DNA from 3 places in the Mesorhizobium sp. UC74_2 genome. Region 3 is predicted to be linked to each of the others. Evidence: predicted binding sites of a transcription regulator. Region 3 holds the regulator's gene; each other region holds the start of a gene.
The links. Region 3 encodes LexA, which represses DNA repair genes until DNA is damaged. Its sites were predicted from a motif close to TGTTCNNNNTGTGTTCNG; they were not measured.

Region 1 (3,279 bases), 2.8 Mb from region 3:
GCTTCGTCCTGCCGTCCGAGCGCCTGGTCGATGCGCAGGAGCAAGGCAACGCCGAAACGGCGCGCCAGCGGCGCGCGTGGTGCCGCCAGGACAGCGCCAACCGTACGCAGGCCAACGCTTTCCAGGCTGCCGCGGACGGCGGGTTCAAGGCGCAGTGCCGCGAGTGGCAGCGGGATGAGAAGGGCCTCTTCCTGTCCTATTTCGATAATACAGCGGCCGCGAAACCTGGCGGCAGCCCAGGCTGCCCCCGCTGTTGAAGCAATGCCGGCACGAACATCGAAGCCCTGGTGGAAGAAGCGGGCCAGGATCTCGTCAAGCATGGCGTGCTCGCCGCCGAACAGATGCGTGCAGCCGGTGATGTCGAGGAACAGGCCATCGGTACCATCGAGCGCGACCAGCGGCGTGTAGCGATCGCACCAGTCGGCGAGGCTTTCAAGCAGACGCAGGTCTGCCTGTGGGTCGGCCTCGACAACATCGATTGCCGGATGCATGGCGCGGGCATCGGCAATGCCCATGCCGGGTTTCAGCCGCAGTGCCTCGGCCCGTTCGTCAAGCGCGGCGATGCGCTGGGCGTTGCGGTCGCGATGGCTGATCACCAGCGGGCAATGGCTGGCGGGACGGGAACGCCAGGACCGGCCGTGCCGCTGCCGCAGGATCCGTTCCGCCGGAAGATAAGGGAACCATAGCGACAGGATTCTTTGCCCGGTTCTGGGTGTTCCATGGCCGCTGGTGGGTTGCGCCCGCGTGCGTTCGATCCAGGAATGTGCGTTCATCGGGGTTCCACTCCAATGTGAATTGTCCGGGCTGTGCGGCGCGGCTCTTGCCGATGGTGACAGCGATGCCAGGGCAGCCGATCGTGCCGTCCAGGGGGCCGGCCATGGTTTTGCGCAATGTGGCCGGCGCCGGCGCGACAACGAGGCGGACGGGGGCAGCGGTCGGCTCGGCAAAGGCGGCCTGACGCAGCAGGAAGACCGGCCGTTCCGCGGCGAGCGCGCGGCGATGCAGCCGGCGCGTGGCGGTAAGGTCGAGCCGGTCAGGATTGCCGCGCAGCTCCAGCACGACAGCAGAGAGTGCGCTCAAGCCTGCCGCTTCTTCGGCAATCCACAAGGCGTCGGTGATCTTCGGCGCCTCGGCGTAAAGCAGGTTCTCTGGTGCGATGCCGAAATTGGCCTCAAGTCCGCGCGCGTACGGAAAACCTGCCTCGCGAAAGATCTCGGTGGTACCGACCCACAGGATGGGTGCCGGGGTTTCCGTCGGCTTCAGCAGCAGGCCGGCAAGCGCCAGCGCAAAGCCGGCGACGGTGCCGGCATCGCGGGTCTCGACACCATGGAATTCGGTCAAGGCAGCCTTGGGCAGTCCGCCATTCAAGGCAGCATCAAAGCGGTTCGCACCAGTGGCGAGCAAGCCATGGCTTTCGGCCACGCCGCTGCGGCGTACCAGCATACGGTCCGCGTCGAAGCCGACCGGCACCTCAAGGCGCTCCGGCAGCGTTCCTTCAATCTTCGCGATCTGGCGGCGCAAGGCAAAAACAGTGTCTCGCGCCACGGCGTTTATCGCCATGTCGGTCAGCGTCCAGTCAATTTGTTCCTGTTATGTTCTTATAGATTCCAGAGGGCGGAATGAGAGTCAAGCGGACTCATGGAGAATTTATTCCTCTCCTGTCACGGTGAAAACAGTACCCGGATGTGCGCCGCGCTTGTTTTCCGAAAGCCTGCAGCCTTTTGCAGCGCCGCCTGTCAGTCCGGGAGCATGCTTTATTTGCCGATTTTGCCGCAACAGCCTATATGCCGGGATCAAAGGATAAAGAATGGCCCGCATCTACAAGACCCGCACCTGGCACAACGAGCTTTCCCCCTCTCTCGAGGAGCTTGAGCTGCTGGCGCTGGAAGCCTACGCGCATCTGCCGGAGGAATTTCGCAAACTGACCGGCGAGATCGTCATCCAGGTGGCGGAGTTCCCGACAGACGAGATCATGGACGACCTGTCGCTGGAGACCCCCTTCGACCTGCTCGGCCTGTTCGAAGGCCGCGGTATCGCCGAACGCTGGAACCCCGCGACCGGCGAAGGGCCGAACCGCATCACGCTCTATCGCCGTGCCATTCTCGACTACTGGGCCGAGAACGAGGAAACGATGGGCGACATCGTTACCCATGTACTGATCCACGAGATCGGCCACCATTTCGGCCTCTCCGACGACGACATGGAGCGTATCGAGGCCTCGGCGGAATAGCCCCCTGCCCGGCGGATCGCGGCCTCTACCAGTCGCTCAACTTGGTCTCGCCGGCCACGTATTCCTGGCCTTCGACGTCCTTCACCACGGCCTGGCCGCAGCGCATCACCTTTTCCTTCTTGTCGTAGGCGTAGGTCGGCGAACCGTAGAGATGCCAGCCCTTGTTCAGCGCGGCCGTTACCTTGTGGCAGAAGGTGGCATCGTCAATGGCGGTGAGGAAGCGGTAGAGGCGCATGGTCCTGTCCTTGAAGCGGTCGCCTGATCATGCGCCGATGCTGGCGGCTTTCGCCAGCAATTTCTGCGCCTGGACCAGATGGAGACGTTCCACCATCCGGCCGTCAAGGGCAATCACACCCTTGCCGGCGTTCTCAGGCCGGGCAAATGCCGCGATGATGACCCCGGCCTCCGACAAGGCCTGTTCCGAAGGGGAGAAAGCAGCGTTGGCAGCCTCGATCTGCGATGGATGGATCAGTGTCTTGCCGTCGAACCCCATGCCGGCGGCATCGGCGCATTCGCGGACGAAACCCTCCGAATCGCGGAAATCATTGAAGACCCCGTCGAGCAGGGTGATGCCGCCGGCCCGCGCGGCCAGAACCATCTGCATCAGCCAGGGTGCCAGGTAGCGCCGGTCCGGGGTGGCCAAGACGCCGGTTTCCTTGATCAGGTCGTTGGTGCCGGCAACCAGGCAGGCGAGCCGCGACGCGGGATCGCGACCGAGCTCGGCGATTGCCGCGATGTTGATCAGCGCCCTGGGCGTCTCGATCATCGCCCACAGTTTCACCTCGTCTGGTGTATCAGCCTCATCGAGGGCATCGCCGGCCTCGAGGATGTCACGCGGCGTATTGATCTTGGGCAGGAGAATGCCGTCCGGCTGGCAAGCGAGGGCCGCGGCCAGATCCTCAGGCCCGCCCTCACCACCAAAGCGGTTGATGCGCACCACCATCTCGCAGCGCCACTGCGGGCGATTGGCGAAGATCGTGCCGAGCCGGTCGCGCGCCGAAGCCTTTTCGCCGGAGGCTACGGCGTCTTCCAGGTCGATGATGACGGCG
Region 2 (3,279 bases), 280 kb from region 3:
AAACGCTCTAGGCGCGCAACGCCGGCCGGCGCGCCTGCTCTGTAATCCAGCCATCGACGACGACCCTGTTACGGCCGGCGCGTTTGGCCTGGTAAAGAGCACGGTCGGCCCGGGTCAGCATCTCTGTCAATGTCGCCCTCTTCATCGAACCGAACGCGACGCCTGCGCTGACCGTGCAACGCAGCACACCGACTTGCGTATGGATCTCCTGTCCGGCGAGGTCCGCCAGGATGCTGCGTGCCGCAGCCTCGACATAGTTGCCTTCGACACGCGCGATCACCAGCGCGAACTCCTCGCCACCAAGGCGGAATGCGCTGTCTCCGGCTCGCAAGTTCATTCTGATGACATCCGCGAAGCGCTTCAGCACCTCATCCCCGATGGAATGGCCGTAGACATCATTGGTATTCTTGAAATGGTCGAGATCGAACATCACGACCGCCAGGTCTTCGCCGAATGCCCTGTCGGGATAGCCATCCATCAAGGCACGGCGGTTCTGCAGGCCGGTCAGCGGATCGGTCAATGCCTCGCTGCGATGCCGGGCAGCCATCCGCAGATTGTGCATGGTCATCGGAAGCGCACCGAGCGCGGTGAGACAGGCCACCGAAACAATGATGTTGATACGCTCCGCCCAATTGTCGGGAGCCTTGCCCAGCACCCAGCTTCCGTTGAACAGAAGCACCAGGCCGCACAAGGCAAACGAGGCTGCACAGATCGCAAACAGCGCGGTCATCAAGGTAATGAGAGCAGGAAACTCCTCGCGGGCCTGCCAGAAAAGCCAGCCGATCCACACCAGAAGCACCGTGGCGAAGGCATATTCAACCATGAAGGCGAGGCCATCGAGACCTACCATCATCAGGAGCGTCGTGGACAGGACAGAGGCCGCAATCACTGCCAGGACCCTGCGCGCAATACGGAAGTGACCATAGAACTGACCGGCGGCGACAAGGATCAGCGCGAAGCCGCTGGGCAGCAGTGCCATCAGCAATGCGCCGATCCATGGTTGAGGATCGCTGGTGTAGCGCCAGAAGGCGATGACATGCGCGGCAATAACGATCAGACCGACGGCGGCCGTCAGGAAGTAGTGGTTCTGGCGCATCGCGCTCCAGATCACCAGCATGGTTATGCTGAGACATGTGCCGGACAATGCTGCTGCCAGCAGCAAGGACTGATAGTCCAGCATCGTTCGCTTCCCCGCTATCACAACAGCGTACACTGTACGCCATCGTCGCCCATTTTGCGGCAATCTGGCTCGAACGCTCAGGAGAAAGTCACCAGATGGTTTACGAGACGTCTCCATTCGGAGTAGAGCACGCCCAAGCCATGAACGGAACACGAACTGCTGTGATCCAGCCCACAAAACATGGCAGTATCACTCCCTGATTCGTTTTCAAAGCGCATGGACGAAATGGACGATCTTTTCGGCAATCCGGACAAGCAGCCACAACAACCGCCACGCGCCAGTTCGCGCCCTGCGGATCCGCTCGTGCAGGCTGCAAAGCGCACCCAGAGCAGCACCGCCAAGGACGGCAGCGAAGGCTACAGCGCGGCCGATATCGAGGTTCTGGAAGGACTGGAACCGGTAAGACGCCGGCCGGGCATGTACATCGGTGGCACCGATGAGAAAGCGCTGCACCATCTCTTCGCCGAAGTCATCGACAATTCGATGGACGAGGCAGTCGCCGGCCACGCAACCTTCATCGAGGTGGAACTGGGTGCCGACGGCTTCCTCACCGTCACCGACAACGGGCGCGGCATTCCAATCGACCCGCACCCCAAGTTCAAGGACAAGTCGGCACTGGAAGTGATCATGACCACGCTTCATGCCGGCGGAAAGTTCGATTCCAAGGTTTATGAAACCTCGGGCGGCCTGCACGGCGTCGGCGTTTCGGTGGTCAATGCGCTTTCGGACGAGCTTGAGGTCGAGGTCGCCCGCGGACGCAAACTCTACCGCCAGCGCTTTTCGCGCGGCATCCCGCAAGGCGGGCTCGAATTCCTCGGCGACGTCCAGAATCGGCGCGGCACACGGACCCGCTTCCATCCCGATCCCGACATCTTCGGCAAGGGCGCGCATTTCGAACCGGCCCGTATCTACCGGATGGCGCGCTCGAAGGCCTATCTCTTCGGCGGCGTCAACATTCGCTGGTCGTGCGATCCATCCCTGATCAAGGACAAGGATCCGACACCGGCCAAGGCTGAATTCCATTTCCCTGGCGGTCTCGGTGACTATCTGAAAGCTTCGCTCGGCGATGAGATGCAGGTCACGCGCGAAATCTTCACGGGCAAAAGCGAGAAGCAGAGCGGCCACGGCTCCGTGGAATGGGCTGTCACCTGGTACGGCGGCGACGGCTTCCTCAACTCGTACTGCAACACCATCCCGACCGGCGAAGGCGGCACCCATGAAATGGGCTTCCGCAACGTGCTGACGCGCGGCCTGCGCGCCTATGCCGATCTGGTCGGCAACAAGCGCGCGTCCATCGTCACCTCGGAAGACGTGATGATTTCAGCCGCCGGCATGCTCTCGGTTTTCATCCGCGAGCCGGAATTCGTTGGCCAGACCAAGGACAAGCTGGCGACGGTTGAAGCGGTGCGCATCGTCGAAACCGCGCTGCGCGACCCGTTCGACCATTGGCTGGCCGACAATCCGCAGGAAGCCTCGAAACTGCTCGACTGGGTGATCGCCCGCGCCGACGAGCGTGTGCGCCGGCGCCAGGAAAAGGAAGTGTCGCGCAAGAGCGCCGTGCGCAAGCTGCGCCTGCCCGGCAAACTCGCGGACTGCACGCAGAATGCGGCGGCGGGCGCGGAACTGTTCATCGTCGAGGGTGACTCGGCCGGTGGCTCGGCCAAGCAGGCGCGTGACCGAGCCATACAGGCGGTGCTGCCGCTGCGTGGAAAGATCCTGAACGTCGCCAGTGCGGGCAACGACAAGCTCGCCGCCAACCAGCAGATTTCGGATCTCGTCCAGGCGCTCGGTTGCGGCACGCGCTCGAAATACCGCGATGAGGACCTGCGCTACGACCGCGTCATCATCATGACCGACGCCGACGTCGACGGTGCCCACATCGCCTCGCTGCTGATCACCTTCTTCTATCAGGAAATGCCCAACCTTATCCGGGGCGGTCACCTCTTCCTGGCAGTGCCGCCGCTCTATTCGCTGCGTCAGGGCGGCAAGATCGCCTACGCCCGCGACGATGCGCACAAGGACGAATTGCTGCGCACCGAATTCACCGGCCGCGGCAAGGTCGAGCTTGGCCGCTTCAAGGGCCTCGGCGAAATGATGGC
Region 3 (3,279 bases):
GCGGCACTGATTGTCGGGGTGCGCGCCGGCATTCCGGACTCCGTCAACGAAGCCATGCGAAGGACGGGTATCTATCACATCATCTCGATATCCGGCCTGCACATGGCACTCGTCGCAGGAACCGTGATGTTACTGCTGCGCGGCGCTTTCGCGTTGTTTCCGGATTTCTCAGCGCGCCGGCCGGTCAAGAAATATGCTGCGTTCGCAGCCATTTGTTCGATTTCCGCATATCTCGCGATCTCCGGGGTGGTGGTCGCGGCGGAGCGTAGTTTCATCATGCTGTCGGTGATGCTGATTGCGGTACTGTTCGACCGAGCGGCGCTGTCGATGCGCAACCTGGCAATCTCGGCGATGATCGTGATCCTGACCGCGCCGCATGAAGTGGTCGGTCCGTCTTTCCAGATGTCGTTCGCCGCGACTGCCGCCTTGATCGGCGCGTATGCGGCTTGGGCGCAACGGCGTGAAGTCATGCCTACCCCGGCACCGCTGGCACGCTCGTTCACCGGCTTTCTCGCGCACAAGTCGCTGATTGCGGTTGCTGGCATGGCAGCAACCTCGATCATCGCCGGCCTTGCCACGGCGCTGTTCGCGGTCTGGCATTTCCAGCGGGTCTCACCCCTGAGTTTGTTCGCCAACCTGGCGGTGATGCCAGTGGTTTCGTTTGTCATGCTGGCTGCCGTTCTCAGCGCGATTGCCATGCCGTTTGGCGCCGATGGACCGTTTCTCTATGCGATGGGCAAGGGACTGACGGTGATGATGGTGATCGCGGACTGGATTTCGCAGCGCTCCCCGGTTGACGGGGTTGGCCTTGTCTCGACGCAATCGGTGCTCTTCATTGCCGTGGCGCTTGCCATCGGTGCGATGGCGACGACATGGCTACGTTTGCTGGCATTGCCATTTGTGCTGGCCGGTCTGACAGCGATGGGCAATGTAGAAACGCCCGATGTGTTGATCTCGGAGGACGCACGGCTCGTTGCCCTGCCAGTCGGCGATGACAAACTCGCTGTCAGCCGGGCACGACCCAATCCCTTCACGCTCGACAACTGGCGCCGGGCGCTCAACGTAGAGACGACGGTCTTGCCAGAAGATGTTTCGAGTGACGTCGAACTGACTGTAGAAAATGCACTCGACATGCCGCTTGGCACGCCATTCCTGTGCACACGCCAGCTGTGCTTCGCTCGCCATCCATCGGGTGCTGTCGTGGTGACGACCGCTCGCATCGATGCAGCCAGATCGGCTTGCGGAGTCGCGGCACTCATTGTGATCGACGATGCGACCGCACCAGACCCCTGCAACGATCCGACTGTGGTGGTCGTCACCAAGCAGGATCTGGCCCGCGTCGGCAGTGCTGCGGTGCGCTTCGATTCCTCGCCAGATAAGCCGGCTAATATCTCGTTCGCGATCGATGCCAAAGATCGACCCTGGCATGTCCAGCGGGAATTTACGCGCGAGGCGAGGGGATTGCCGCCTCGTCTTGAAAAAACGCCTAAATCCAAGCCCAAACCGTCGAACTCAAACCACCCCGCCCATTCAGACACACAATTTCCCGGAAAGTCTGTTTCCGGCAATCTGTAGTCGGCTAAATTTGTAGGGTGTCCGGTCTAATAGCGACGGATCAATCCGACCAGTTTACCCTGTACCTTGACCCGATCCGGTCCAAAGATTCGTGTTTCATAGGCAGGATTGGCTGCTTCCAACGCAATCGAGGCACCCTTGCGACGGAAACGCTTGAGCGTCGCCTCTTCCTCATCGACCAATGCCACGACGATCTCGCCGGGATTGGCCGAATTGGCATTGCGGATGATGACCGTATCGCCATCGAAAATGCCGGCTTCGATCATGGAGTCGCCTTTGACTTCCAGGGCGTAGTGCTCGCCTCCCGAAATCATGTCCGGCGGTACGGAAATCGAATGGGTGCGGTGCTGGATCGCGTCGATCGGTACACCGGCAGCGATGCGTCCCATCACGGGGATGGAAACGGAAGCTGCGACGTCGTCGTCATTGCTAGGCGCCTGCAGGCGTTGCGGCTCCTTGGGTACAGAACGCCCCAGGCTGCCCTGGATGACCGCCGGAGAAAATTTCCTGGCTGCGTTAAGGCCGGGAGCAATCGAATCCGGCAACCGCAGCACTTCCAGCGCGCGAGCCCGGTTCGGCAATCGGCGGATGAAGCCACGTTCCTCCAGAGCAGTTATTAGCCTGTGGATTCCTGACTTGGAGGCCAGGTCCAGCGCCTCTTTCATTTCGTCGAAAGAAGGGGGGATTCCGCTTTCCTTCAGCCGCTCATGGATGAAGAGCAAGAGCTCATGTTGCTTGCGTGTCAGCATCGCCACCCTCCGTGGAACGGAACCGGAATCAGAAAAACAAACCCGGAACAAACACTATCTGTTCCATTTGTGTTCCGCAACCATTTAAAGTTTAATGAATTTGTTGACGCTTTGTTCAGCCTAGCAAGAAGCCAGGCCGTTCTCTGTTGCCATATCTCCCGTCGCAGAGCCGGCCGAAGGATGCTGCCCTACCCTTACTCGGCAAATAGATTCTCAGCCATGTAGTCCACGAAAACCCGTACTTTGGGCGAGAGATGGCGATTTGTCGGCCACAATATTCGAAACGTACCCGTTTCGCCGAGATAATCCGTCAGCAGCGGTACCAACTTGCCTTCGGCCAATTCTGCAGACACGGCGAACGGCGGCAGACAGGTGATACCGAAGGACCGTTCGGCGAGGTAGATCAGCGGCTCCAGCGTGCTGGCAACGGTGGTCACGGGAAGATCGAGTTTCAGGTCACAACCGCTGCGCACGAGGGGCCAGGGCTCGAGCCGCCCCGAATTCGCATAACGATGGTGGAGACAGCGGTGCTTGAGCAGGTCCTCCGGCACTCTGGGCGTGCCATGTTCGGCGAGATATTTCGGTGCCGCGACGAGTTTGTGCCGAAAAGTACCGAGTTTGCGGCTTATCAGGCGCGTGTCCCGGATGTCTCCGGTGCGGATCACCGCGTCAAAGCCCTCTTCGATGACGTCGACCAGCCGGTCTGTAAAATCAAGGTCGAGATTGATATCCGGATATTGTTCCATGAAGGCCGATATAGTGGGCATCAACAGCATGCCCGCGAGCGGGAGAGAGACGCGAAGCTGTCCTCGAGGGCTCGCCTGCGATCTCGAAAGCTGGATCTGCGCTTGTTCGTATTCCGATTGAATGCGCCGGCAGGTTTCGAGAAAGAAACTGCCTTCCTCTGTCAGAGCCATACTCCGTGTCGAGCGGTGAAAGAGACGGGCGCCCATTT

Region 1: the regulator LexA is predicted to act here: its motif matches at 1,583-1,600, upstream of ACFJIU_RS27125 (ImuA family protein).
Region 2: the regulator LexA is predicted to act here: its motif matches at 1,321-1,338, upstream of parE (DNA topoisomerase IV subunit B).

What each region holds. Positions count from the first base shown of each region.
Region 1 is NZ_CP170562.1:5,582,323-5,585,601, forward strand. Features, by position in the region: gene ACFJIU_RS27120 (DUF6504 family protein) at 1-596, opposite strand, end outside; gene ACFJIU_RS27125 (ImuA family protein) at 550-1,560, opposite strand; gene ACFJIU_RS27130 (metallopeptidase family protein) at 1,808-2,230, shown strand; gene ACFJIU_RS27135 (DUF1737 domain-containing protein) at 2,256-2,465, opposite strand; gene ACFJIU_RS27140 (HpcH/HpaI aldolase/citrate lyase family protein) at 2,493-3,279, opposite strand, start outside.
Region 2 is NZ_CP170562.1:1,883,152-1,886,430, reverse strand. Features, by position in the region: gene ACFJIU_RS09070 (diguanylate cyclase) at 8-1,180, opposite strand; gene parE (DNA topoisomerase IV subunit B) at 1,397-3,279, shown strand, end outside.
Region 3 is NZ_CP170562.1:2,163,615-2,166,893, forward strand. Features, by position in the region: gene ACFJIU_RS10530 (ComEC/Rec2 family competence protein) at 1-1,575, shown strand, start outside; gene lexA (transcriptional repressor LexA) at 1,602-2,324, opposite strand; gene ACFJIU_RS10540 (LysR family transcriptional regulator) at 2,519-3,279, opposite strand, start outside.